DNA from 4 places in the Hydrogenophaga sedimenti genome. Region 2 is predicted to be linked to each of the others. Evidence: predicted binding sites of a transcription regulator. Region 2 holds the regulator's gene; each other region holds the start of a gene.
The links. Region 2 encodes sigma-54, which starts transcription at its own class of promoters, with help from an activator protein. Its sites were predicted from a motif close to TGGCANGNAANCTGCTTT; they were not measured.
Positions count from the first base shown of each region.

Region 1: a site for sigma-54 is predicted at 4,059-4,076, ahead of ACS5NL_RS03000 (nitrate- and nitrite sensing domain-containing protein). Genes of this name have one in related genera too.
Region 3: a site for sigma-54 is predicted at 3,708-3,725, ahead of ACS5NL_RS16140 (PQQ-dependent methanol/ethanol family dehydrogenase). Genes of this name have one in related genera too.
Region 4: a site for sigma-54 is predicted at 4,704-4,721, ahead of ACS5NL_RS01285 (pilin). Genes of this name have one in related genera too.

Region 1 is NZ_JBPZHA010000002.1:69,993-77,024, reverse strand. Features, by position in the region: gene ACS5NL_RS03020 (cytochrome D1 domain-containing protein) at 1-507, opposite strand, end outside; gene cobA (uroporphyrinogen-III C-methyltransferase) at 746-1,591, shown strand; gene ACS5NL_RS03010 (substrate-binding domain-containing protein) at 1,673-2,368, shown strand; gene ACS5NL_RS03005 (hypothetical protein) at 2,476-3,918, opposite strand; gene ACS5NL_RS03000 (nitrate- and nitrite sensing domain-containing protein) at 4,106-5,362, shown strand; gene ACS5NL_RS02995 (ABC transporter substrate-binding protein) at 5,707-6,990, shown strand; gene ntrB (nitrate ABC transporter permease) at 7,014-7,032, shown strand, end outside.
Region 2 is NZ_JBPZHA010000001.1:534,726-541,757, reverse strand. Features, by position in the region: gene ACS5NL_RS02520 (THUMP domain-containing class I SAM-dependent RNA methyltransferase) at 1-843, opposite strand, end outside; gene ACS5NL_RS02515 (RNA polymerase factor sigma-54) at 970-2,595, opposite strand; gene lptB (LPS export ABC transporter ATP-binding protein) at 2,608-3,390, opposite strand; gene lptA (lipopolysaccharide transport periplasmic protein LptA) at 3,387-4,037, opposite strand; gene ACS5NL_RS02500 (thiol:disulfide interchange protein DsbA/DsbL) at 4,175-4,813, opposite strand; gene ACS5NL_RS02495 (SPOR domain-containing protein) at 4,888-5,598, opposite strand; gene argS (arginine--tRNA ligase) at 5,613-7,032, opposite strand, start outside.
Region 3 is NZ_JBPZHA010000009.1:216,799-223,830, forward strand. Features, by position in the region: gene ACS5NL_RS16125 (DUF5666 domain-containing protein) at 84-806, shown strand; gene ACS5NL_RS16130 (hypothetical protein) at 854-1,420, opposite strand; gene ACS5NL_RS16135 (c-type cytochrome) at 1,396-1,719, opposite strand; gene ACS5NL_RS16140 (PQQ-dependent methanol/ethanol family dehydrogenase) at 1,882-3,570, opposite strand; gene ACS5NL_RS16145 (quinoprotein relay system zinc metallohydrolase 1) at 3,856-4,851, opposite strand; gene ACS5NL_RS16150 (quinoprotein dehydrogenase-associated SoxYZ-like carrier) at 4,848-5,648, opposite strand; gene ACS5NL_RS16155 (ABC transporter permease) at 5,667-6,506, opposite strand; gene ACS5NL_RS16160 (type 1 periplasmic-binding domain-containing protein) at 6,488-7,032, opposite strand, start outside.
Region 4 is NZ_JBPZHA010000001.1:258,837-265,868, forward strand. Features, by position in the region: gene ACS5NL_RS01265 (Stp1/IreP family PP2C-type Ser/Thr phosphatase) at 1-774, shown strand, start outside; gene ACS5NL_RS01270 (FHA domain-containing protein) at 814-1,434, shown strand; gene ACS5NL_RS01275 (CHASE2 domain-containing protein) at 1,490-3,736, shown strand; gene ACS5NL_RS01280 (3',5'-cyclic-nucleotide phosphodiesterase) at 3,775-4,578, shown strand; gene ACS5NL_RS01285 (pilin) at 4,763-5,323, shown strand; gene ACS5NL_RS01290 (pilin) at 5,728-6,288, shown strand; gene tfpZ (TfpX/TfpZ family type IV pilin accessory protein) at 6,334-7,032, shown strand, end outside.

The sequences.
Region 1 (7,032 bases), on a different contig from region 2:
CGGACGCTTCTCCGGCGGAACGATGACCTTCCACGTCTTCTTCATGTCGTCCAGGCTGTACTCCGGCGGCGTGGGCGCGTCGTGCTGGATGTAGCGGGCCATCAGGTCCACTTCCTTCTCGTTGAGCTCACCGCTGGTCTGCCAGTTGGGCATGCCGGCCGGCGAGCCGTAGGCGATGAACACCTTGAGGTAGTCCGTGCCCTTGCCCACGGTGATGTCCGGGGTCAGCGGCTTGCCGGTGGCGCCCTTGCGCAGCACGCCGTGGCAGCCGGCGCAGCGCTCGAAATAGATCTTGCGGGCGGTGTCGAACTCGGCCTGGGTCATCGGCGGCGCCTTGGGATTGGTCGCCTGGTACATCGGCTCGGTGGCCAGGGGCGATCCGCCGGCCTGGTAGTTGGCCTCGGCCGGGCTGACCTTCTTGTCGGCCGCCGTCTGCGCAAAAGCGCCGGCGCCAACCAGGGCCGCCATCGCCAGCATCGTCAGGCGAATCGTGGTGCGGGATTTCATGGTGTTCTCTCTCCGTCGTGGATCAGCGTTTGAAGTGGCCGTCCCTGGGAGGACCGGTGGCCCGTCCGCCCGGCGGCTGTCCATGGCCGGTGCGCACGGGAACCATGGTCGGCGCGCCCGCGCGGCTTGTCCTTGAACTGGTTCAAGGACGGCCGTTCGTGGCTTCCCAACAATGGGCACCAACACCACAGGCGGCCAGGGACCACTGCCAGGCCGCCACCCCACGACGGAGCGATTCATGAACCTGGTCAACCTGCTCACCCCCGTTCGGCCGGCCACCGGCGACAGCGCCCCGGTCTCCCCCGGCACCGTGACCCTGGTCGGCGCCGGCCCGGGCGATTCCGAGCTGCTGACTGTCAAGGCGGTGAAGGCGCTGCAGGCGGCCCGGCTGGTGCTCTACGACCACCTGGTCAGCCCGGCGGTGCTGGAGTACCTGAGCCCGGACGCCGAGCGCATCTACGTCGGCAAGGAATCCTCGCGCCACACCCTGCCGCAGGAATCGATCATCGAACTCATGGTGCAGCTGGCCCGCAGCGGCCGCCCGCTGCTGCGGCTCAAGGGCGGCGACGGCTACATCTTCGGCCGCGGCGGCGAAGAGGCACAGGCGCTGGCCGCGCAGGGCATTCCGTTCACCGTGGTGCCAGGCCTGACGGCCGCCCAGGGCGCGGCCGCCTCGGTCGGCATTCCGCTGACCCACCGCGACCACGCCTGCTCGCTGGTGCTGGCCACCGGCCACCTGCGCGACGGCCAGGGCCTGGACATGGACTGGGCCATGCTCGCCCGCCCGCGCCAGACCGTGGTGCTCTACATGGGCGTGAACAACCTGCCCGAGATCTGCCGCCAGCTGCTGGCCCACGGCCTGTCGCCGCAGACGCCGGCCGCGCTGGTCGAGAAAGCCACCCTGCCCGGCGAACGCTGCATCACCGGCACCGTGGCCGAGCTGCCGGCGCTGGCGCTGCGCCACCAGGTGCGGCCCCCGGCGCTGATCATGATCGGCGGCGTGGTGTCGGTGCGCGCGCAGCTGGTGCCGGCCCTCCCCGCGGTCGTGGCCGAAGCGCCCGCGGCCTTCCATGCCGCGGCCTGATATCAGAAAGATGCCCCACCCCGGGGGCAGACGGCGCCCGGTTTGCTACGCTGGCAGGCTCCCCCCAAGCCCGTCCACGCCATGCCGACCACCACCCTGACCCTGATCTCTTCGATGGCCACCAAGGCCCTGCTGGCCGACCTGGTGGCCGGGTACACGCGACAGCACCCGGAGGTCGCGGTGACCGTGACCTCGGTCGGCGGCGTCGACGCCGCCAAGCGCGTGCAGGCCGGCGAAGCCTTCGACATCGTGGCGCTGGCCTCGGACGCGATCGGGAAGCTGGCCGCCAGCGGCCATGTGCAGGAAGCCACCCGGGTCGACATGGTGCGCTCTGCCGTCGCCGTCGCCATTCCGGCCGGCGCACCGCGCCCCGACATCTCGACCGAAGCCGCCCTCCAGGCGGCCGTGCTGGCCGCGCCGACCCTGGGCTATTCGACCGGACCCAGCGGCGTGCAACTGGCGAAGCTCTTCGAGCGCTGGGGCATTGCCGAACAGATCGCCCCGCGCATCGTCACCCCGCCGCCGGGCGTGTCGGTCGGTTCGCTGGTCGCCAAGGGCGAGGTTGCGCTGGGTTTCCAGCAGCTGAGCGAGATGATGGGCGTGGCGGGCATTGAGGTGATCGGCGGCCTGCCCGAGGCGGTGCAGATCGTCACCACCTTCTCGGCCGCGCGCGCCGCAGTCAGTGCGCAGCCCGAGGCCGTGCAGGACTTCCTGGCGTTCCTTGCCAGCCCCGACACCGCCGACCTCAAGCGCCACCACGGCATGGAAGGTGTCTGAGCCCCCACGCTCCGCCGCTGCGCGGGTCGCTGCCCCCCCGAGGGGGCTGATCCGGCTTGGGGCGGCCCGGCGCCGGCTCTCTGTGCCCCCACGCCCCGCCGCTGCGCTCAGGGCGTCGCGGCGACCCGCTGCTTGATGGCCCAGTAGGCCAGGCCCATGGCCGTGTCGGCCGCCGCGCTGCCCACCGACTCGGGCACCTTGGGGTACGCGCCGCCGTAGTTGACGATCACCACCGCGTCTTCTGGCTTCCAGAGGCCCTCGGCCGCGATCGCGTTGTAGGTTTCCTGGAACGCGGTGAGCCAGCCCGAGGACATGCTGTTGTTGCTGGTGAACCAGATGAAGGGCCGGCCGCGCACGTGGGTCTCGCGGATCGCGCGGCGGAACATGTCGCCGAACGGGCCTCCGGCACACAGGTTCACCGGACACTCGACAAAGGTGCCCTTGCTGCTGCGGAATGCCAGGATCGCGCTGGGGTTCGCGTAGAGGTACTTGCTGTTGCCAGCATCAAAGTTGTATGGCTGCCAGCCGGTGTAGACACCCCGGTAGCGCTGGGTCACCGGCGCGGTGGGGTCGGTGTAGATGGCGGTCGCATCGGCCAGGTTGCGCCCGTTCCAGTTGCCGGGGTTGTCGGTGTAGAAAGCGATGCCCTCCGGTTGCAGCAGGATGTCCGAATACAGGCGCTGGACGTTGGTGAACGCCTCCAGCGGCCACCAGGCGCTGCCGGGTGAGGGCACTGGGAACTCGGTGATCAGGTTGCGGGTGGTGAGCTTGCGGATCAGGGCGCCACTCTCCGCATCGGTGATCCCGGCGTTGTTGCCCCAGATGCCGTGGGCGTTCTGCCGCACATAGCTCCACTGCGCGTCGTAGCCGGCGTTGGTGGCCAGGTCGTTGTTGCCGGTCAGCGGAATGAACACCCGCGGACGGTTGGGGCCAGCCACCACGCAGGGCGGCGTGCCGCAGGCGGCCGTCATCACGTAGTAGCCAATTCCCTCGTAGGTGTAGATCGCCGACAGATGGGTCTCCACGGACTGCTTTTCCTCCAGGCTGGCGGTGTAGAAGTGCACGCCCTTGCCCTTGAGGTAGAAGCGGTAGAGCGGGGTGAAGCCGGCCGCCGGCGTGGTGCTGGCGTAATAGGCCACGCCCTCGTAGTGGAACTGCGGCAGGTCTGTCTCGATGCGGGCTTTTTCGACGTCGCTGATCGTGTAGAAGTGCACACCGGTCTGGGTGTTGAAGAACCGGTACACCGGGCTCATGCCGGTGGAGGAACGGCTGGCGGCGTAGAACGCCGTGCCTTCGGGCTCCAAAAAAGCGGCCGTGGCGTAGACGTTCTCGCGCTCTTCCACGGAGGCGGTGTAGAAGTGCACGCCCGCACCGGTGTTGTAGAAGCGGAAGACCCCGACCCGGTCCGCGTCGGCCACCTTGGGCGTGGCCGTGACCGTCTGCAGCGACTTCGTCTGGGCGTCGCCGGTCTGTTGCTCGCCACCGCCACAACCGGCCAGCCAGACCGCCAACACCACCACCCAGGCGCAACGCCGTGCCAACCCACCCATGTTCAAGCCTCCGGACGCCAAGTCCAAATCGTTTGCAAAACACCGATTGGACCCGATCCGCGCGAGCGGGTGACTCACCAATGGTGTCAGGCCTGACAGGCGGCTGGCTGCACCCGACCGGCCGCACGAGCTGCGCACGATGGCACGGATATTGCCATCCTGTTTCCATGCTCTTCACCCCGCTCCGATGAAATCGGCCCTCAGCTTCCTCATTGCCGCCAAACGTGGCGAAATCGCCGGGCTGGAACAGCTCGCGCTGACCAGCGCCCTGGTCAACGCCACCGGTCGCCTGATCCACGCGCTGCAGCGCGAGCGTGGCCTGTCCAACCTCTACCTGGCCTCGCAGGGCCAGCGCTGGGCCGAAGAACGCCAGGCGCAGACCACACACTGCGATGCGCTGCAGGCCGAGGTGCGGGCCGCTTTCGATGTGCTGGACACCGAATCCGCCCAAGCCGGTCACGGCACCCGCCTGTTCGGGCGCATCGCCTATGTGCTGCAGGGCCTGGACGCCCTGCCGTTGCTGCGCCAGCGGGTGCAGACCCGCCAGGGGAACGCCGCCCGCGCCACCGATGGCTACATCCGCCTGATCAACGGCCTGCTGGCGGTGGTGTTCGAGGCGGCCGACAGCGCCTCCGACCCCGGCATCTCGCGCCGCCTGGTCGCCCTGTTCAACTTCATGCAGGGCAAGGAATTCGCCGGGCAGGAACGCGCCACCGGCTCGGCGCTGTTCGCCGCCGGCATGGCCGTGGCCGACGGGCAACAGCGCCTGCTGCACCTGATCGACTCACAGGAGCGCTGCCTGCAGGTGTTCGCCGACTTCGCCAGCGAGCCACTGCGCGAGGCCTGGCAGGCGGTGCAGCGGCACGACACGCTGGCCTCGCTGGAGCGCCTGCGCCGCATCCTGGCGACGGCGCCGCCGGGCGGCCCGCTGGACACCGCCTTGAGCCAGGTCTGGTTCGACGCCTGCACCGCGCACATGGACGCCATGAAGACGGTCGAGGACGCGCTGGCCGCCGAGCTGGAGGCCCTGTGCCGCGAACGCCTCAAGGCCGCCGGCAGCGAACTGCAGAGCCTGCGGCAATGGCAGGAAACCGGTCCAGCGCTGCCGGGCAGCAACGACTTCTTCGACGACAGCCAGGCCGCGCCCGCGCCGCCCGTGCAGGCCTACGGACCGCAGGTCGACCGCTCGATCCTGGAGCTGGTGCACGAGCAGGGTCAGCGGCTGCAGCAGATGGGCGACGAGCTGGACACGGTGCGCGCCAGCCTGAACGAGCGCAAGCTGGTCGAGCGCGCCAAGGGCCTGCTGATGGCGCACCGCCACCTCAGCGAACACGAGGCCCACGCGACGCTGCGCCAGATGGCGATGAACCAGAACCGGCGCCTGGTGGACGTGGCGCAGGCGGTGCTGGCGATGGCCGAGATCCTGCCGCCCTGGACGCGCTGACCGCCCTGGTGCGGCGCACAAATAACGTGCTTCCTCTGCGGCGCGCACCAGATTGACGCCCTGCAACAGGGCGCCACAACGGGTCCTCCCGGCGCGGACAGCGCTTTCAAATCAAGCACTTACGCGCACACAGGCCAGGACACAGGTACAAACCCTTGGCCTGGCACGGTCCCTGCATTGTTTGACACAACGGGACGTGCCAAAGGCGGCACAGCATCCCGGCAGTCTTCCGAGACACACAGGACAACGGCGTCCATTTCGAGCCCCCAAGACAGGGGCAAGGAATGGGCGCCGTTTTGTTTTCCAGCTTCGTTTCTTTCGTTTTTTCTTCACAGGAGTTGAGCATGAACGACCACAGCGCCATCGCCCCCGAGACCGCCGCAACGCCGGCCGCGGACAATGCCTCGCGCCGCGACTTCCTCAAGAAAGGCACGGCCATCGGTGCCGCGACCTTCTTCTCGACCCTGGGCCACAGCGGCGTCTGGGCGGCCGGTTCCGACGCGCCGGAGAAGACCGAAGTCAAGATTGGCTTCATCCCGCTGACCGACTGCGCCAGCGTGGTGATGGCCAATGTGCTGGGCTTCGACAAGAAGTACGGCGTGACCATCGTGCCCACCAAGGAAGCGAGCTGGGCCGGTGTGCGCGACAAGCTGGTCAGCGGCGAACTGGACATGGCCCACGTGCTGTACGGCCTGATCTACGGCGTGCACATGGGCACGGCCGGCCCCAAGAAGGACATGGCCGTGCTGATGAACATCAACAACAACGGGCAGGCGATCAGTCTGTCCAAGGCGCTGGCCGACAAGGGTGCGGTCGACGGCCCCTCGCTGGCCAAGGTGATGGCCGCCAACCCACGCGAGTACACCTTCGCCGGCACCTTCCCCACCGGCACCCACGCCATGTGGATGCACTACTGGCTGGCCGCCGCCGGCATCAACCCGCTCTCGGGCGCCAAGCTGATCACCGTGCCGCCGCCGCAGATGGTGGCCAACATGCGCGTGGGCAACATGGACGGCTTCTGCGTCGGCGAGCCCTGGAACCACCGCGCCATCATGGACGGCATCGGCATCACCGCCAACACCACGCAGGATCTCTGGAAAGACCATCCGGAAAAGGTGCTGGGCACCTCGGCCGAGTTCATGAAGAAGTACCCCAACACCACGCGCGCCGTGATGATGGCCGTGCTCGAAGCCAGCCGCTGGATCGACGCCGGCCTGCAGAACAAGCTGAAGATGGCCGAGACGGTGGCGCAGAAGGCCTACATCAACACCGGCGTGGACGCCATCAACCAGCGCATCCTGGGCCGCTACCAGAACGGTCTGGGCAAGACCTGGGACGACCCCAACCACATGAAGTTCTTCAACGACGGCAAGGTCAACTTCCCGTACCTGAGCGACGGCATGTGGTTCGTCACGCAGCACAAGCGCTGGGGCCTGATCAAGAGCCACCCCGACTACCTGGCCATCGCCAAGCAGGTCAACCAGGTCGACCTCTACAAGTCGGTCGCCAGCGCCATGGGCATCAGCGTCCCCAAGGACCCGATGCGCAGCAGCAAGCTCATGGATGGCGTGGTGTGGGACGGCAAGGACCCCGCCAAGTACGCCGACGGCTTTGCCATCAAAGCCTGACCCCCCCAACCCAGGAGAACACCATGGTTGCTGCTGTATTCC
Region 2 (7,032 bases):
CGCGAAGTCGACCATGCGGAACGCGACGTCGCTGCCGAACACGATGGGCTTGCGCCCGGCCGGCCAGTCGCGGCGCTGTTTCGCGGCCTCGTCCTTGAGCGCGTGCCAGACGTGCGGCTGGAACGGCAGCAGCTTCTCGAACGCAAAACGGCGCTGCAGGCCCGGCGCCACGTGCAGCGCGATCTGCGCCGCCTCGATCGCCACCGTGCCGCTGCCGCAGCAGGGGTCGTACAGCGGCACGATGTCGTCCAGCGTGGCCGCCTCGGCGCCGTTCCAGCCGGTCGCCGCGATCATGGCCGCCGCCAGGGTTTCCTTCAGCGGCGCATCGCCCTTGTCCTCGCGCCAGCCGCGCTTGAACAGCGGCTCGCCCGAGGTGTCGATGTAGAGGCTGACGGTGTCGGTGGTCAGGTGGGCGTAGAGCCGCACGTCGGGCCAGGTGGTGTCGACGCTGGGCCGCTCGCCGCGCCTGTCGCGAAAGCGGTCACAGACCGCGTCCTTGATCTTGAGCGCCGCGAAGTTCAGGCTCTTGAGCGGGCTGTGCTGCGCCGTGATCTCGACCTTGATGGTCTGCTGCGGCGTGAACCAGATTTCCCAGGCGATCTCGCCGGCGGCCTGGTACAGGTCGTTCTCGCTGCGGTAGCCGCCGTGCCAGAGCTGCACCAGCACGCGCTGCGCCAGCCGGCAATGCAGGTTGAGCTTGAGCGCGTCGCGCCACGAAGCCTGCAGCGCCACCCCGGCGCGCCACTTCTGCACCTCGGTCTCGCCGGTGATGCGCGTGACCTCGGCGGCCAGGTAGTCCTCCACGCCCGCGGCGCAGGGGAGGAAGAGTTGAAGCTGGTTCATGAATGGAAACCTAATGGACAAACACAGCACGTTCGGCACAGACCCCTTCCAGCGTGCACCACGGAACCGGCTTTGCCGGGCCGTTGGTGCAGCCCCCTGGGGGGTGACGCGAAGCGGCGCAGGGGGTTACAAAGCTTTGCGCAGGTTCGCGGGCGCGATGCGCAGCGCCTCGCGGTATTTCGCGACCGTGCGGCGCGCGCACTCGATGCCCTGCTCCTTGAGCAGGTCCGAGAGCTGGTTGTCCGACAGCGGCTTGGACGGTTCTTCGGACGCGATGAACTGCTTGAGCAGGGCGCGCACCGCCGTGCTCGACGCGTTGCCACCGGTCTCGGTGCCCAGGCTGGAGCCGAAGAAATACTTCAGCTCGTAGGTGCCGAACGGCGTGGCCATGTACTTGGCGGTGGTGACGCGGCTGATGGTCGATTCGTGCAGGCCCAGCTCGTCGGCGATCTCGCGCAGCACCAGCGGGCGCATCGCCAGTTCGCCGTGCATGAAGAAGTTGCGCTGGCGCTCGACGATGGCCGAGGACACGCGCAGGATGGTGTCGAAGCGCTGCTGGATGTTCTTGATGAACCAGCGTGCTTCCTGCAGGCGCTGCTGCATCGCGGCGTGACCGGCTTCGCCGCCACCGTCGCGGCCGCGCCCGCGCATGGCGTTCGCGTAGACGTCGTGCACCCGCAGGCGCGGCATGACCTCGGCGTTGAGCGTGACCTTGAAGCCGCGGCCGGCGCGCGTGACGATCACGTCGGGCACCACCACGTTGCGTTCGACATCGACAAAACGCCGGCCAGGCTTGGGCTCCAGCCGCGCGATCAGCGCCAGGCCGGAGCGCACGGCCTCGTCGTCCTGTCCGGTGCTCGCGCACAGGCGCTTGACATCGCGCTTGGCGATCAGCTCCAGCGGCTGCTCGCAGATCGCCAGCGCGGCCCGCGCCGCGGGCGTGTTGCGCAGTTCCAGGATCTGCAGCCGCAGGCATTCGCCCAGATCGCGGGCGCCGACGCCGGAGGGCTCCATCTGCTGCAGCCATTGCAGCGCCGTGCCCAGCCGCTGCTCGATCGCCTCGACTTCTTCGAACGGCGGTTCGGCTTCGGCCGGCGCCGAGGCGGTCAGGTGCCAGCAGGCCCGCGCCAGATCGTGCAGGCTCTCGTCGAGGTAACCGTCGTCGTTGAGCGACTCGATCAGGAAATACAGGGCCGCAGCATCTTCGTCCGACAGACGCAGGCAGCGCGCCTGCTCGTGCAGGTGGTCCTGCAGGCTGACCGGCTCGCGGGCCAGTTCGGCCGCGGTCGCGGTTTCGTCGTCGCCGCCGGACGCGTTGTTGTTGCGCGCCGGCGCGTCGCCGCCCCACTCGCTGTCGTCGGGCGCCATCTCGACCGTGCCGTCGCCTTCCCAGCTCTCTTCCACCGGGGACGCGCCGTCGAGCCGGCTCTCGACCTCGTCGGCGCCCCCGCTCTCGGACGACTCCGTGGACGAGCTGCGTGTGTCGGCGTCGGGCAGGCGCGGCTCCGGCGCGGTTTGTGCCGCCTCCGCCAGTTGGTCGGCGGCCACGACCGGCGCATCGGCAGCCTCGACGCCGAACTCTTCGCGTTCGGCCGTTTCTTCCCCGCGGTCGAGGAAAGGGTTCTCGTCGAGCATCTGCTCGACTTCCTGGGCCATTTCGAGCGTCGACAGCTGCAACAGCCGGATCGATTGCTGCAGCTGGGGGGTGAGGGCGAGATGCTGCGAGACCCGCAGCGAGAGACCTTGCTTCATCCGCTCAGGGCATCACATGCGGAAGTTTTCGCCGAGATAGACGCGGCGCACCTCGGCGTTCTCCACGATCTCGGCGGTGGTACCGCTGGCCAGCACCTGACCATCGCTGATGATGTAGGCGTGGTCGCAGATGCCCAGTGTCTCGCGCACGTTGTGGTCGGTGATCAGCACACCGATGCCACGCGACTTGAGAAAGCTGATGATGTGCTGGATTTCCAGCACCGCGATCGGGTCGATGCCGGCAAAGGGTTCGTCCAGCAGGATGAACCGCGGACGGGTCGCCAGCGCACGGGCGATCTCGACCCGGCGGCGCTCGCCGCCCGACAGCGCGGGCGCCGGCGAGAGACGCAGATGGTCCACCCGCAAGTCCTTGAGCAGCTCGTCGAGGCGGCCACGGATCTCGTCTTCCGACAGCCGCTCACCCTGCTCGTTGTGCTGCAACTCCAGCACGGCGCGCACGTTCTGCTCGACCGTGAGCTTGCGGAAGATCGACGCTTCCTGCGGCAGATAGCCCAGACCCAGTCGGGCGCGCCGGTGGATCGGCAGGGATTCGATGCGGGCGCCGTCGAGCAGGATCTCGCCGCCGTCGGCCCGCAGCAAGCCCACGATCATGTAGAACGACGTCGTCTTGCCGGCACCGTTGGGTCCGAGCAGCCCGACCACCTCGCCCTTGTCGACCGACAGCGAGACGTTCTTGACCACCTTGCGGCTGCCGTAGGCCTTCTTCAGACCATGGACCTCCAGGCGGCTCTGGCTCGCCACGGCGCCCGGTGGGCTGGCGGAGGTTCCGCTCACTTCTTGGGCTCGGTGATCTTGACGCTGGGGCGCAGCGTGGCCGGCTCGGCCGACGGCTGGGGAGGCGGCGTCTTGCCCGCTTTTTCCTCTTCGGGAATCGGCGTCAGCATGGCGCGCACACGGCCGGACGGGTTGGCCGCCGTCTTGCTCTCGGCGCCGCCCTTGACGGTGAAGACCTCGGTCTGGCTGTTGTAGAGGATCTCGCTGCCCACGCTCTGGTCATTGAGCTGCGTGCCACGGTAGCGGCGCAGCACGGCGCGGCCGGTGAACAGCACGGTCTGGGCCTTGCTGTCGTATTCGATGCGGTCGCCTTCGCCTTCGATCCACTCGTCCAGGGCTTCGCGCTTCTGGCGGAAGAATCCGGGGGTGGCGGGCGTGCCCACCAGCAGGCCGAGCTGGTTGCCCTGGGTATCCTGGCGCACGTCCAGCTTGGAGCCGCGCATCACGATCGTGCCCTTGGTCAGCACCACGTTGCCATTGAACACGCTGGTCTGGCGGTTCTCTTCGTAACGCAGGGCATCGGCCTCCACGTTCATGGGCTTGTCCTTGTCGGCTTTTTCCGCCTGCGCCGCCCAGGGGGACAGCAGGCCGGCGGCCGCAACAAACAACCAGGCGATCGGACGGGAGGGTTTGACGTGTTGGTGCATGGCTTTTGGGGGCACAGATCTTGCATTCATTGTAGCGGTGCCAAGCGCAATTCGTGCCCTTGACAAGAGACGATTCCTGTCCGGAAACGGCAAGGCCCGCGCAGGGCGGGCCTTGTGCGGTGCCGGCGGACCGACGATCAGCCCTTGCGGGCCTCGGCGATCAGCGAATCGGCCACCAGCAGGGTCTTGGGACCCTGGCCGGGGATGTAGAAACGCCCGGCGATGCCCAGGGCCGGCGTGCCCTCGACCTGGTAGGCGTCCTGCAGGCCGACGGCCTTCTGGGCCGACTTGACGGCCGCGCCGTCGTAGATGGCAGTGAACTTCTCGCGGTTGACGCCCTGTTTCTCCACCCAGGCCAGGATGGCCGGGGTCGTGGTCAGCGGCAGGCGCTCTTCGTGGTACGCCTTGAACACCTTGCCGTGCAGCTGCTCCAGCAGGCCCATGGCCTCGAGCGTGAAGTACAGGCGCTGCATCGGCACGAAGTTCTGGTTGAAGGCCACCGGCATGCGGCGCACGGTCACATGCGGCGGCTGCTTCTTGATCCACTCGCTGAACACCGGCTCGAAATTGAAGCAGTGGATGCAGCTGTAGGCGAAGAACTCGACCACTTCGACCTGGCCCGCCGGGCTGTCGGTGGGCGCCGGCTTGGCCAGCCTGGTGTAGTCCGTGCCTTCCTTGAAGGCCACGCGCTGGGCCAGGGCGGGCGACAGGCCCAGACCCGCCGCGGCGGCGGCACCGGCGGCCATCAGGCCGCGGGAAAATTCTCGACGTTGCATGGATTCAAACTCCTTGAAAAGACCCGGTTCAGGCTCGCCCGACCGGGAAAAGTTCCCCCGGGGCCGGCGCAGGCTCAGCGCTGCACCCGCACCAGCGCGGCTTCGACGCCATTGGTTTCGAGCTGCTCCCGCGTCGCGTCGGCCATGCCCTTCTGGTTGAAGGGCCCCATGCGGACCCGGTACACCTGACGCCCGTTCTGCTCGCGTTCGGTGATCGAGGCCTCCATGCCCAGCATGGCCAGGCGCGCCTTCTGCGCCTGCGCCTCTTCGGGCGACTTGAAGGCGCCGGCCTGGACAAAGTAGCTGAACGGATCGGCACCCGCGGCCGGTGCCGGATCGGCACCCGGCGCACCGGTCTTGGCCTTCACCAGATCGCCCAGCGGGTCGGCACCCGGCTTGGCAGACGCGGTGTCCTTGCCATCCTTGGCGGCATCGGGCTTGGCTGCGTCGGGCTTGGCGGCGTCTTTCCCGTCCTTGTTGTCCTTGCCATCCTTGGCCACGGCAGCGGCCTCGGTCTCCGTGGTCGCGGCGGGAGCCGGCGGCGTGGGCAGTGGCGGAGCCTTGTTGACCAGCCCGGCGTTCGGGTTCCAGCCCTTGTTGCGTTCGGCCTCGGCGGCATCTTCGGCCGGCTTGCGCGTCACGCCCCGGTCCACGAACGGCACCGGCACGCGGGTCACGTACACCGCCACCGACAGGGCCAGGCCCAGACCGATGAGCAGGCCGACCACGAAGCCGACCAGGGTTCCGCCGCCTTGCGCTTGCGCCTGAGAAAGAAGTTTTTTCATGGAATCGGGGGATCTCACATCTTCTGCGGGGCACTCACGCCCAGCACTGCCAAGCCATTGTGCAACACCTGCGCGGTCGCCCGGACCAGCGCCAGGCGCGCCAGCTTGACCGCTTCGTCGTCCACCAGGATGCGCTCGGCGTCGTAGTAGCTGTGGTACGCGGCGGCGAGTTCGCGCAGGTAGAAGGTCACATCGTGCGGCGCGAAGTCGGTGGCCGCCGAGGTCAGCATGGCCGGGTACTTGGCCAGCAGCAGCATCAGCGACTGCGCGGCCGGCGAGTCCAGCGGCGACAGGTCGACACCCGCCAGCGTGGCCGCGTCACCGCCCCACGAAGCCAGCACCGAGCAGATGCGCGCATGGGCGTACTGCACGTAATAGACCGGGTTGTCGTTGTTCTTCTGCACCGCCAGATCGACGTCGAAGGTGTATTCGGTGTCGGGCTTGCGGGACAGCAGGAAGAAGCGCACCGCGTCCTTGCTGGTCCATTCGATCAGGTCGCGCAGGGTCACGTAGCTGCCCGCGCGCTTGCTGATCTTGACCTCTTCGCCCCCACGCACCACACGCACCATGGTGTGCAGCACGTAGTCGGGGTAGCCCTCGGGGATGCCCACGCCCGCGGCCTGCAGGCCGGCGCGCACCCGCGCAATCGTGCCGTGGTGGTCGGTGCCCTGGATGTTGATGACCTTGCTGAAACCGCGTTCCCACTTGCTGATGTGGTAGGCCACGTCGGGCACGAAGTAGGTGTACGAACCGTCGCCCTTGCGCATGACGCGGTCCTTGTCGTCGCCGTAGTCGGTGGACTTGAGCCACAGTGCGCCGTCCTGCTCGTAGGTCTTGCCGGCCTCGACCAGTTTCTTCACCGTCGCGTCCACGCGGCCGCTGGTGTAGAGGCTGGATTCGAGGTAGTAGTGGTCGAACTTGACCTGGAAGGCCTGCAGGTCCAGGTCCTGTTCGTGGCGCAGGTAGGCCACGGCGAACTGGCGGATGCTGTCGAGGTCGTTCACGTCGCCGCTGGCGGTGAATTCGCGGTCGTCGGCGTGCACCGTTTTCTTCGCCAGGAAGTCGTTGGCGATGTCCTGGATGTAGTCGCCGTTGTAGGCCGCTTCGGGCCATTCGGCATCGCCCGGCTTGAAGCCCTTGGCGCGCAGCTGGGTGCTGGTGGCCAGGGTGCCGATCTGCACGCCCGCGTCGTTGTAATAGAACTCGCGGTGGACGTTCCAGCCCTGGGTGCTGTAGAGGCTGCAGATCGCATCGCCCAGCGCGGCCTGGCGGCCGTGGCCCACGTGCAGCGGGCCGGTGGGATTGGCGGAGACGAACTCGACCATCAGGCGCTGGCCGTTCGAAGGCTGGACTCCGAAGCCCTGCGCCGCCTCCAGCACCTCCCTGACGATCTGCTGCTTGGCCGCGGGCTTCAGGCGCAGGTTGAGGAAGCCG
Region 3 (7,032 bases), on a different contig from region 2:
GGTGAACCGACTTTGGCCTTAATGTGACTGTAAGCATCGGAAGCAAACCTGCCGGACGTTCACAACACCTCCAAGGAACCGGCATGAGACAAACCCGCAACGCCCTCGCCCTCCCACAGCTTCGCCTGCTGGCCGCCTCGATCGTCATCGCCACGCTGACCGCCTGCGGTGGCGGCAGCGGCAGCAGCTCGACGACCACCGACAAGTCCTACAAGGGCACGGTCACCAGCGTCAGCGGACCGTCCAGCTTCAGTGTGGACGGCATCCCGGTCGACGCCAGCGGAGCCAGCGCCACGGCGCAGGGTGTCACGACGGGCAGCCGGGTGGAGATCCAGGGCGAGATGGTCAACGGCACCATCCAGGCCCGCCGCGTCGAGTTCGACGACGACAGCGCCACCGACGACAGCCGGACCGACCCCAGCGAACTCGATGGCCGCGTGACCAGCTACACCAGCCCGACCAGCTTCAGTGTCGACGGCATTCCGGTCGACGCCAGTGCTGCGCCGATCACCCTGACCGTCGGCGCCCATGTCGAAATCCACGGCACGGTGAGCAACGGCGTGATGGTCGCCAGCAGCGTGAAGATTGAAGGCCACTCCGAAGGCAGCGGGTCGTCCGGCTCCGGCTCGGACGACGACAAGGACGACCACAACTGCGCGTCCACCACGAAGTCCGGCTGCGACGACGGCAAGGACGATGGCAAAGACGACGACGGGGACGACAGCCGCTGCACGGCAACGACCCCCTCCACGACCGGCAGCAAGTCGGACGACTGCGACGACGACAGGACCAGCGGCAAGCACTGAGTCACGGCCCCATCTCCCGCAGCACGGGGCTTCGCGCCCCGTTTTCATTACTCGATGCGCAGTTCCTGGATCCAGCGAGCACCAGGCGCGAAGTCGTCGCGCTCCATCGGCCCGTAGGGTGGCACGCTGGTGTCGTCCGGCGGTGAGCCGATGCGGTTGAGGTCCACCGCCTGCGGCCTGCCGACCAGCCCCGTCTCGGTCTGCACGAACTTGAAGATGATGCCGTTCCAGAGCCGGGCGCCGAAATCGGTCGGCAGCTTGTAGAAGAACAGCAGGTGGTGTTCGAGCCAGGACCAGTCACCGGTTGAAACCGTGCCCGGGCTGGCGTAGGGATAGGGAACGAAGCAGCTGACCTCCTGGGCGGCGGGCAGGCACTTGAACTCCCGCATCGACAGGAAATGGTCCTTCATCACCGCGTGATCCATCTGCACGCGGATGCCGGCCCTGGCACCAGCCATGGGGCGGAAGGTGACGGCACCGATGCGTGTGCGGAGCCCGTCGCGGGTGACGGCGATGATCGATTTTTCGCCGTCGGGCAGCGCCGGCTGGGCGGCCGCTGCGCCAACGATCAGGGAAACAAACAGCCCGCTCAGGGCTTGGTGGACAGTACCCATTGGGCCAGGGTCTTCAGGTCTGCGGCGCTCAGGCTGGGGTGCGGCGGCATCGGAATGCGGCCCCATTTGCCCTTGCTGCCGTACTGGATCGACTGAACCAGGTTGGCCACGCCATCCTTGTCGTCCTTGTATTTTTCAGCGACCGACGCGTAAGCCGGGCCCACGATCTTTTCCTTGGCCGAATGACAGGACAGGCAGCCGTTGGCCTTGGCCAGTTCCAGGGCGGCGGCTTCGTCCAGGGCGTGGGCGGAACCCGCGGCAAGCAGCAGGCTGGAGGAGAGGATCAGGAAAGTACGCATGGCTCAGCAAGGGAAAAGAGTCTGAAAAAAGAAAAAGGACGGGACCTCTCCAACACCAACCGCAGAAGAGATCCCGTCCAGCACACACCGAGGAACCGGCTTGGCCGGGCCTCTGGTGTGGTCCCCCTCCGGGGGGAAGCCGCAACGCGGCGCAGGGGGGAGTTACTTCGCGAGCTTGAAGGTCCAGACGGAACCGCCCTGTTCGAGCATGTTCACGCGCTTGGCCACTTCACCACCCCACAGCGGAACGGCACCACCCCAGCCGGAGACGACGGAGATGTACTGCTCGCCACCTTCCTTCCAGGTGATGGGAGGCGCCACGATGCCGGAACCGGTCTGGAACTTCCAGACGATCTTGCCGGTCTTGGCGTCGGCGGCCTGCAGGTAACCCTCAGGCGTGCCCCAGAAGACCAGGTCGCCGGTCGTCAGCACACCACCCCACAGAGGAGCGCTGTTCTTGACTTCCCAGGCCACCTTGCCGGTCTTCGGGTCGATCGCGCGCATCGCGCCGATGTAGTCCTCGTTCAGCGGCTTGATGGTGAAGCCAGCACCCAGGTAGGCAGCGCCCTTCTTGTAGGTGATGGGTTCGTTCCAGATCTCCATGCCCCATTCGTTGGAAGGCACGTAGAACAGGCCGGTCTTCGGGCTGTAGGCCATCGGCATCTGGTTCTTGCCGCCCAGGAAGCCCGGTGCGGAGAACACGGACTTGCCCTTGGCACCGTCGCCACCAGCGGCCGTCGGGTCGCCAGGACGGTTGGCCGGGTCGAAGTTCGGACGGCCGGTCTTGAGGTCGATGCCGGTGGCCCAGGTCACCTTCTTGACGAACGGGAAGGCGTTCTGCAGCTTGCCGTTTTCGGCGTCGATCACATAGAAGAAGCCGTTGCGGTCCGCCTTGGCGCCCATGCGCTTGCCGTTCATGTCGAAGGTGACGAACTCGTTCACACCGTCGTAGTCCCAGCCGTCGTTCGGCGTGGTCTGGTAGTGCCACTTGATCTGGCCGGTCTTCACGTCGATGGCGACGGTGGAGGCCGAGTACAGGTTGTCGCCCTGACGCACGTGGCTGTTCCAGGGGCCGGGGTTGCCGGTGCCGAAGTAGGCCAGGCCGGTCTTCGGATCGTAGGTGCCGCCCAGCCAGGTGGCTGCGCCGCCGGTCTTCCAGGTCTCACCCGGCCAGGAGGCGTTGGTGGTGCCGGAGATGCCGTTTTCCTTGCCGTCCTTGTAGCCCATGTGGCCTTCGACGGTCGGGCGCGACCAGACCAGCTTGCCGGTCTTGGGATCGCGCGCCTCGACGCGGCCGACCACACCGAACTCACCGCCGGACACGCCGGTCAGCAGCAGGCCGTCAGCGATCAGGGGAGCGGCGCTGTAGCTGTAGCCCGCAGAGTAGTCGTCGATCTTCTCGCGCCACACCACCTTGCCGGTTTCCTGGTCCAGGGCGACGAGCTGGGCGTCCAGCGTGCCGAAGATGACCAGGTTGTCGTACAGGGCGGCGCCGCGGTTGATCACGTCGCAGCAGGGCATGATGCCTTCGGGCAGACGGTGCTCGTACTTCCAGAGCTTCTTGCCGGTCTTGGAGTCCAGCGCAAAGATGCGCGAGTAGGAGGCGGTGACGAACATCTTGCCGTTGTTCACCAGCGGCTGCGATTCCTGGCCGCGCTGCTTCTCGCCGCCGAAGGACATCGACCACACCGGAACCAGCTTGGAGATGGTCTTGGCGTTGACGTCGTTGAGGTCCGAATGGCGCTGGCCCTGGGTGCCCATGCCCCAGGTCAGCACGTTTTCGGGGCTGGCCGCGTCTTTCGCGATCATGGCGTCGGTCACCTGCGCGCTCACCTGTGCGGTGGCGGCCATGACCAGAAGGCTCAATAGGGTGCGTTTCACTGTGGGTCTCCTGCTCGTTCGTAGGTTGATGGCTTTCGGTGGTTGGTGACGTCTGACCGCTCTCGTGGCTCCGACCCTCCGGTCTTCGACGTGCACGCAACCTGAAGTTGGCAACTTCTGTGCCAGCGGAACTCCTAGGGTTTACACGGACGTTGCAGCGCACCAAATGCCGTCGAAAGGCCTCCTGCCGACCCCGACTGCGCCAAAGGCCTGCCCCTGCGACAGGACACCTTTGTGACACTGTTCAAAAATGTGTCACTTGGCCGGCGCGGCCAGGACCTTCTGTTCGTAGTGCGGGTACCACTGCGTGAGGCTGCGGTGCAACTCCGCAGGCTGTGCGGCCCAGCGCGCGAATCGCTCGGGCACCGGCGTGCGCAACACCTCGCCCAGGTCCAGGCCACGCTCGGCGGCCGTCTGCATGGTCGACGTCAGCCACTGCAGCCAGTCGCGCGTCTGCCGCAGGCCCGCCGCGCCCTCGTGCACCGGGCCGTGGCTGGGCACCACGGTGCGCGCCGCGCCGCTGGCGATCTTCTGCTCCAGCGCGTCCAGGCTGGCCTGCCAGGCGGCGAAGTCGGCGTGTGGTGTGGTCGGCACCCGCTCGGCGAACACGAGCCCGCCGGTGAACAGCACACCGGTCGTGTGGTCCAGCAGCACCAGGTCGTCGCCGGTGTGGCCGTTGAGGCGCCAGAGTTCCAGCCGGTGGTTGCCGATCTGCTCGGTGCGCGGCAGTGTCCCGGGGTCGATGGCCTGCTGCGAGGGCGTCGACTCGCTGCCTTTCATCCAGTCGCCGCACAGGCGGTACAGGTTGTCGGCATAGGCACCGCCTTCGGCCTTCATGCCGGCGATGCTGCCGGTCAGTGCCTGCGTCGGCGTGCCCGACCAGGCCTGGTTGCCGAAGAAGTAGTCGGGGTGCAGGTTCAGCTGCAACACGCGCAGCACCGGCGCCTTCGTCACCCGCTCGATCGCGCGCCGCTGCTGCTCGCCGTACAGGCGCGACGGCCCGGTGTTGATCACCAGCACGCCCGCACTGGTGGCGATGAAGGCGGTGTTGATGATATTGCAGCCGTTGGCGCGGCTGAAATCGGCCACCTCGCCCTCGATCACCCAGGTGTCTGCCGCGATCTGGCGCGGCCTGAGGTCGTAGTCGAGCCGGACCAGGTCGGGCGCCGAGACCGGCGGCGGCACCGCCAGGGTGTCGGCCTGCGCCGACAGCAGGCCGGACAGCAGCAGGGACAAGACCAGGCGCTTCATGTCGTCAGCGCCGCGTCGATGCGGTTGCCGTTGTTGTCGCGGCCCACCAGGCGCAGGCTGGGCGGCAACTGGGGGGGCAACTCGAAGGTGATCAAGGGGTTCTCCGACACCGGCTCGTGCAAGGCCAGCCGCCACCACACCTGCCCGCCGCTGTCTTCGAGCTGCAGGCTCTCGATGTGGAACGACGGCACGCCCGCGACCAGCCCGGTGTCCATCGGGTGCATCACGCGCAGGCGCAGCCGGCGGCTGCCCTCGATGACGTTGTGGAAGAAACGCGCCTGCACCTGCCCCAGCGTCCTGCTCCAGGAGCCGTCGGCCCGCGTCAGGCCGGGCACCGTGCAGCCGCCGCCCGAGGCCTGCACCCAGGTGCTGCCCACATGCCACTGCCCGTCCTTGGTCTGCACGAAGGCCCGCACCGGCGAGGCCTGTTCCATGCGGATGCGAAACGCCAGCATCGGCAAGGCCTTCATCGGCTCGAAATCCAGCACCTGGCGCACCGGGTTGCGGTCGACCGCCACGCGGATGCGCTGCACGCCGCCGCCCGTGCCCGACAGGCCGCGCGCATCCACCAGCAGCGGCACATTCATCGCGTCGTCGGCAAAGTCCGGCCCCTTGACGATCACCGCGTCGCTGAACTTCGCGACCGCCTTGCCAATCGTCTGCTCGCGCAGGCTGGGGTATTGCATCGAGCCCAGCGGGTCGCCGCCGGTCTGGTCGTCCTGCGCACGGACGACCGGCCAGCACGCCAGCCCGGCCGCACCGGCAAAAAAATGGCGACGGGTCACAGGCAGGTGCATGGGATCGCTCCGGAAGTTTCAGCCGCGCTGGCGGATCCAGCCGCGCTGCGGGTCGTAGCCCCAGAGCGCCGCCAGGAAGAACACGGCCGTGCAGCCCAGCACCACCGCCCAGGCCGTGCCGTTGAACAGGCCATACATCGCAAAACGCATGGCCTCGACCGCGTGGGTGAACGGGTTGAACTCGGCCAGCTTGAGCAGCCACCAGGCGCCCGACTCCTCGAGCTTCCACAGCGGATAGAGCGCGGGACTGATGAAGAACATCGGGAAGATCACGAAGTTCATCGTGCCGGCGAAGTTCTCCAGCTGCTTGACGTAGACCGACAGCACCAGGCCGACCGAGGCCAGCATCACCGCCGCGCAGACCATGGACAGGACCAGCCAGGGCAGGTGCTCCAGCGGCACCTCGACCCCGAAGGCCCAGGCGATCAGCAGGAACACCACCATCTGCAGCACCGACAGGCTGGTGCCCGCCAGCAGCTTGAACGCCAGCAGCCAGCCGCGCGGCAGCGGCGCCGTCAGCAGCAGGCGCATCACGCCCATCTCGCGGTCGTAGACCATCGAGAGCGAACTCTGCATGCCGTTGAACAGCGCCACCATGCCCAGCAGGCCCGGCACCATGTAGACCTTGTATTCGATGTAGGTCTCATAGGGCGGCACGATGGCCACGCCGAACACGTTGTGGAAACCGGCCGAGAACACCACGAACCACAGCAGCGGCCGCACCAGGGCCGAGCCCAGGCGCGAAGGCTGGCGCAGGAAGCGCCCGATCTCGCGGCCCACCACCGCCCGCAGCGCGCGCAGCAGGTGCGGCAGCAGTGCGGGCGCGGGATTGACGGGGCTCAGGGTCGTTGCTTGCATGTGCTCTCCGCTTCGTCCACGCCCAGCGTGTCCATCACTTCCTTGGGGTGCAGCACGCCGTCGACCGGCGCCACCGCGGCGACACCGTCGACATGGCTCAGGAAGATCGGCTGGCGCAGCTGGCCGTCCCAGGCGCGGAACGACAGGCGCGGCCCCTTGAAACCGTCGACACCCACGGCGCCGCCACGCAGCGCCTTGAGTTGCGCCGCGATCGGGGCCTTGGGCTGTTCGGCCAGCACGGTCGCGATGGCGCGCCCCGCCATCCACGCGGCCCAGTCGTGTCCGCTCATCGGCCGGCCGGCCTTCTTCGCGAAACGCCGCGAGAGCTGCGGCCCGCCGTTGCGCTCCCACAGCGGGTGCCAGGGCGCGGCCACCAGACCGTTGGAACCCACCACCGGCCGCGGCCACTGCGTCGCGTAGGGCACGGTGCGCGCGAATTCACCGTCGCTGTCGAGCACCGCCACCACATCGTGCTCGCGCTCGCCGGTCAGCAGGCGCACATTGGCCAGGTCGCGCTCGCGCGGAT
Region 4 (7,032 bases), 280 kb from region 2:
TACAGCCAGACGGACCCCGGGTTGATTCGCGAGAACAACGAAGACTCGGTGTCGCTCGACCCCGCCAATCAAGTGGTGGTGTTGGCCGACGGCATGGGTGGGTACAACGCAGGCGAGGTGGCCAGCGCCATGGCCACCAGCTTCATCCACACGGAACTGGGCCGCTGGATGAGCGAAGGCGGGCAGGAAGCGCCGGTGCGCGAACTGAAGCGGGCGATGGAAATCTGCGTCGACAACGCCAACCGCTCCATCTTCAACGCGGCCAATTCCAATCCGCTGTACGCGGGCATGGGAACCACCCTGGTCATGGGCGTGTTCCAGGGAACCAGGGCCATGATCGGCCACGTCGGGGATTCGCGCTGCTACCGGTTGCGCGGAAACACCCTGCAGCAGATCACCCGGGACCATTCTCTGTTGCAGGAACAAATCGATGCGGGACTGATTTCGCTCGAACAGGCCCAGTTTGCAACACACAAGAACCTGGTGACCCGCGCCCTGGGTGTGGAAGACACCGTCTTGCTTGAAGTCAACGAGTTCCGGGTGGAGGACGGTGATCTGTACCTGTTCTGTTCCGACGGATTGAGCGACATGGTGCCGGATCCCCGAATTGCCGCGATTCTCATGGAGGGCGCGCCACTGGAGCAGATCGGGCGGACGCTGGTCGAGGACGCCAATGGCTGTGGTGGGCGCGATAATATTTCGGTGATACTGGCATTGGCCCGGGCCAAGCCGGTCCGCAGGGGGTTGTTGTCGCGTATGCTCGGGCAGCAGTAATCATTTAGTTTTGTTTCCAAGGTTCCACAGGAGTCGGCCATGCCGAAAATGATCGTTTCCATCGATGGCGTTGTCATCAAGGAGGTGCAGCTCACGAAAGACCGCACCACCCTGGGCCGTCGTCCTTACAACGACATCGTGATCGACAACCTGGCCGTCAGTGGTGAGCATGCGGTGATGCAGATGTCGGGCGCCGAGGTGTTTCTGGAAGACCTCAACAGCACCAATGGCACCTACGTGAATGGCAAGGCCATCAAGAAGCAGCAGTTGCAGAACGGGGACACGGTCGAGATCGGCAAGTACAAGATCAAGTTCGTGCACGATGGTGCTGCCGATGCGCATGAAAAGACGACAGTGATCAATTCCGGCTCGGTCGTCGGTGCCGAATCCGCCGTGGTGGGCAACGCCGCGATTCGCGTGATGTCGGGTGCGGCCGCTGGCCGTGAAGTGCCTCTGGTGAAGGTGGTCACGACCATCGGCAAGCCCGGGGTGGCGGTGGCTGCGATCACGCGCCGGCCGCACGGCTATGTGGTGGCGCTGGTCGAAGGGGCCGTCAAGCCCACCATCAACGGTTCGGCCCTGACCACCGAGGCCGTGAACCTGCACGACGGCGACCTGATCGAGCTGGCCGGCACGCAGATGCAGTTCGTGCAGTCCTGATCGGCTTCACCCGCGGGCGCGCTGACCGGGTGCCTGCATCTTTCCGCGATCTTTCATGCAGGTGCTGAGCAGACACGGCCCCCGTGTGGCCGTCACGCTGCTGCCCCTGCTGTTTGCCGTGCTGCACGTGGTCGGCGTGCTGCCTCTGGGCATCCTGCAGCGCCTGGACGACATCATCTACGACGCGCGCCTGCGCTGGACCATGCCGGCGTCCCTGGACCCGCGGATCGTGATCGTCGATGTGGACGAAAAAAGCCTGTCCGAGATCGGACAGTGGCCCTGGCCGAGGGACCGCATGGCGCAGCTGGTCGACCAGCTGTTCGAGCAGCAAGGCGTGGCGCTGGTGGGCTTCGACACCGTGTTTGCCGAAGCGGACCGGAGCACGGGGCTGCCGCAGCTGGAGCGGCTGGCCCGCCAGGAGCTGCGTGAGCTGCCGGGATTTGCCGATCGGCTGAACCGGTTGCGGCCCCAGCTGGACCACGACCAGCGGTTGGCCGGCGCCTTGCGCGGACGACCCGTGGCCATGGGCTACTACTTTTCCAGCGAGCCCCAGGCGCGCGCCACCGGGCAGCTGCCTGCGCCGGTCTGGCGCCGGGAGGATCTGGGCGGGCACGACATCCAGGCCTTGCACTGGACCGGGCACGGCGCCAACATTGCTCCATTGGCCCAGGCAGCACCCGTGGCCGGATTCTTCAACACCGTGCCGGGCAGCGATGGCGTGGTCCGGTCCCTGCCCCTGCTGGCCGAATACCAGGGTGCTTACTACGAGTCGCTGGCCCTGGCCATGTACCGGCTGTGGATGGGGCTGCCGGCGGTCGAACCCGGATTTCCGGCGGGCGCCGGTGCCGGGGGCGGGAGCAGGACCCTGGAGAGTCTGGTGTTGCGCTCGGGCAAGGCGAGCCAGAAGATTCCGGTCGACGACCACCTGACGGCGCTGCTGCCGTTTCGCGGGCCGGGTGGGCCGCAAGGCGGGTCGTTCCGGTATGTGCCGGCCGCCGACGTGCTGTCCGGGCGCCTGCCCAAGGGCGAACTGACGGGGCGGATGGTGCTGATCGGCACCACGGCGCCGGGCCTGCTGGACCTGCGGGCGACGCCGGTGGGGGAGGCCTATCCGGGCGTGGAGACCCATGCCAACCTGATCTCGGGTCTGCTGGACCGGCGCCTGACCACCAGACCCGATTACGCCGCCGGTTACGAAGCGGTGGTGATGCTGCTGACCGGGCTGGTGCTGGCGCTGGGGTTGCCGCTGCTCAGTGCGGCGCGGGCCGTGGCGCTGAGCGTCGGGGTGATCGGTGCGGTGATCGGCCTCAACACCTGGCTGTATGTGGCCCACGGGTTGGCGCTGCCGATGGCCAGCACCCTGGTGATGGCGGGGCTGGCCTTTGTGGTGAACATGAGTTATGGCTACCTGGTCGAGAGTCGGGCCAAGCGCGAGCTGGCGCAGCTGTTTGGCACCTATGTCCCGCCCGAGCTGGTCGACGAGATGGTCAAGGACCCGGACCGCTACAGCATGACCGCCACGACGCGGGAACTGACGGTGATGTTCTGTGACATGCGCGGGTTCACTGCCAGTGCGGAAGCGATGTCGCCCACGCAGTTGCAAGAGCTGCTCAACATGGTGTTCAGCCGCCTGACCCATGTGATCCGCAGCCACCGCGGCACGATCGACAAATACATGGGCGACTGCGTGATGGCTTTCTGGGGGGCGCCGGTCGACACGGCCGAACACGCCACGCTGGCGGTGCGTGCCGCGCTGGAGATGTCGCAGGAGATCGAGCGGATCAATGCCGAGCGCCGGCAGGCCGGCCTGCCCGACATCGCGGTCGGCATCGGTCTGAACACCGGCGAAATGTGTGTCGGGGACATGGGCTCGGACGTGCGCCGCAGCTACACCGTGGTCGGCGACGCGGTCAACCTGGGCTCGCGGCTGGAGGGGCTGTCCAGGCACTATGGCGTGACGATCGTCGCCAGCGAGAGCACCCGCCGCGAGGCCCCCGGTTTTGTCTGGCAGGAGCTGGATCTGGTGCGCGTCAAAGGCAAGCTGCAGGCGGTGGCGATCCACACGCCGCTGGCAACCGGATTGCCGGACGACACACTGGCGCAAGAGCTGCACCTGTGGCAACTGGTGCGCAAGGCCTGGAGGGCGCGCGACTGGGCCGTCTGTGAAGCACGGCTGGAGGAGCTACAGGCGAGAAATGCCAAAAAAGTCCTTTACCGGCTGTGCGCCGAACGGGTAGGCTCCATGAAGCAGTCTCCGCTGCCCCCGGACTGGGACGGTGCGAATTCGTTCGATACCAAATAGCGGGCAGACGCCTCTCAGACCAACCGACGGGAACATTGATGCGGGTACGTGTGCTGGGTTGCTCAGGCGCCATTGCCCATGGCTGCCGGACCACCTCCTTTCTGATGGACGACGACGTCCTGATCGATGCCGGCACGGGCGTCGGAGACCTCAGTCTGGAGGAGATGGCCCGGATCGACCATGTCCTGCTGACCCATTCCCACCTGGACCACGTGGCCAGCCTGCCGCTGATGCTGGATGCGGTGGCCGCCCAGCGGCTGGCCGCCGGGGCGCCGCCACTGACGGTGCATGCCCTGCCCGGCACCATTTCGGCCTTGCAGATCCATGTGTTCAACAACCTCATCTGGCCCGACTTCGCCGCCATTCCCAGTGTCGAGACCCCGTTGATGCGCTTCGTGCCGATCACGGTGGGGGAGCAGTTGCTGGTGGGGGGCAAGCGCGTGGAGGTGCTGCCCGCGGTGCACACCGTGCCGGCGGTCGGCTACGCCGTGGACAGCCCCAGCGGCCACTGGGTGTTCAGTGGGGATACCGAGCGCAATCCGGCGTTCTGGCAGCGGATCAACCGCATCGATGTCGCGCTGCTCATCATCGAGACGGCGTTCAGCGACCGGGAAAAAGCGCTGGCCCAGCGCAGCCTGCACCTGGCCCCGAGCTCCCTGGCCGAAGAGCTGGACCAGATCGACCGCGAGCGACGCTTCCCGATCTACATCACCCACACCAAGCCGGCCGAAACCGGCCTGATCATGGACGAGATCCAGCGGTTCGACGAGGCGCCGAACCGCGCCGGCGACGTGCGCCACGACATCCGCTGGCTGAGCGCCGGGCAGACCTTCGAGCTTTGACAATTTTTGTTCGCTAGGGCAAGGGCGACAAAAATTGTCAGTGACTGGCGGTCACGCAGGACACAAATCGTCACTGGCTGCTGGCTAAGCGTGAAAAAGCGCCCGGAAAGTCGTGCAATTCCACTTGGCACGCTCTCTGCTCTTCAAGGTCATCACCAACCCACAAACCCCTCAAGGAGTTTTCATGAAGCGTTCCCTGCAAAAAGGTTTCACCCTGATCGAACTGATGATCGTGGTGGCCATCATCGGTATCCTGGCTGCCGTTGCGCTGCCGGCTTATCAGGACTACACGATCCGTGCCCGCGTGACGGAAGGTCTGACCATCGCTGCCGATGCACAAGCGCGTATCAAGACCGAAGGCGCTGCTGCTACGGCCGACCTCCAGAACGTGACAACTCAGTGGAATGCACAAGCTGGTGGCAACGGTGCTTTCAGCAAGATGGTGACCTCGGTGCTGATGGATGCAGCCAACCCTACTGGCATGATCACCGTTACCTATACTCCCGCTACTGTCGGTCTGGCCGCCGGTGCTAACACTCTCACCTTGACGCCGTACATCCGCGGTACGACTGCTGCAGGTGCCGCCACCACGCTGCAACTGCAGGCTGCCCAAGCTGCGGGGGTCACCGGGACGATTGATTGGTCGTGCGCAAGTACCGCCAACACCTACGGCGCCGGTCAGGGCATGGCTGCATTGGCTGCTGGTACGCTGTTGGCAAAGTACGCTCCCGCCAACTGCCGCTGAGCAACTGCTGGGGTTTAAAAAGGCGCCTTCGGGCGCCTTTTTGCTTTGGAGAATCTGCGTGCAAGATTGCTGGCTGACCAGCTTGACTATCTCGAGCTTGAACTCTTGACTGAATGTCCTTCTTCTCTCCATGAGCCACCTCCGGTTTCATCTTCCGCCTTAACAAGATGTCTTTGAAACCTGCAGCAGCCCAGTGGTTTAGGTCCTCAAGGGACTTCGCTTCAACGCGAATCTGTGCGGAGGGCGACAAAAATTGTCAGTGACGAGCAGCGGCACAGGACACAAATCGTCACTGGTGGGCAATAAAGCGTGAAAAAGCACGCAAAAAACAGAGTTTATCGGCTTGGCACGCTCCCTGCTGATGAGTACACGTCCTCAACCCACAAACCCCTCAAGGAGTTTTCATGAAGCGTTCCCTGCAAAAAGGTTTCACCCTGATCGAACTGATGATCGTGGTGGCCATCATCGGTATCCTGGCTGCCGTTGCGCTGCCGGCTTATCAGGACTACACGATCCGTGCCCGCGTGACGGAAGGTCTGACCATTGCTGCCGATGCACAAGCGCGTATCAAGACCGAAGGCGCTGCTGCTACGGCCGACTTGGTAAATGTGAGGACCCAGTGGAATGCACAAGCTGGTGGCAACGGTGCTTTCAGCAAGATGGTGACCTCGGTGCTGATGGATGCAGCCAACCCTACTGGCATGATCACCGTTACCTATACTCCCGCTACTGTCGGTCTGGCCGCCGGTGCTAACACTCTCACCTTGACGCCGTACATCCGCGGTACGACTGCTGCAGGTGCCGCCACCACGCTGCAACTGCAGGCTGCCCAAGCTGCGGGGGTCACCGGGACGATTGATTGGTCGTGCGCAAGTACCGCCAACACCTACGGCGCCGGTCAGGGCATGGCTGCATTGGCTGCTGGTACGCTGTTGGCAAAGTACGCTCCCGCCAACTGCCGCTGAGCAACTGCTGGGGTTTAAAAAGGCGCCTTCGGGCGCCTTTTTGTTATGAGCAATGTCGCCAGAAAACAGCTTTACACCATGGACGGATTGAGGGATCGGTTTCGTGCCTCTGGCATTCATCTTGGCATCAGTTTGATTGTCGGACTGCTTGTTGCCGGTTGGGTGTTTGTTGTTTTATATCCTTACCCGTTCCGGGAGATATCCGGGGGGGGGCACCTATTCAGCGTTCTCGTCGGAGTCGACGTTGTTGTAGGACCTTTGTTGACTTGGCTGGTGTTTAACCGACGCAAACCGATTGAGGAGCTTCGTCGCGATTTGATCGTAGTTGCGGGCATTCAATTGGTGGCGTTGACCTACGGCCTGTGGTCGATGTATCAGGCGCGCCCGGTGTATTTGGTGCATGAGGTAGATCGTTTCGTGGTGATTACCTCTGCGGATATTGAGGCGACTGACCTGAGGGAAGCAGATGTGGAGTTTCAGACTGTACCAAACGTGGGCATCCGAACGATCGGTTTAAGGGAGGCTAAGAATCCAGGGGAAAAACTAAAGGCCACTGAACTGGCGATCGCCGGCAAGGACCTGTCATTGCAGCCGAGGTTTTGGCAAACTCTGTCGGAACAGAATCGCGAAGCGATTCGACGAAGAGCTCAACCGTTGGAAGTGCTCCGATCTCATAGTGAAGATGTGCGCCAGCTGGTAGATCAATGGATCGCTGATCGCGCCGGTCGTGCTTCCGACTATCTG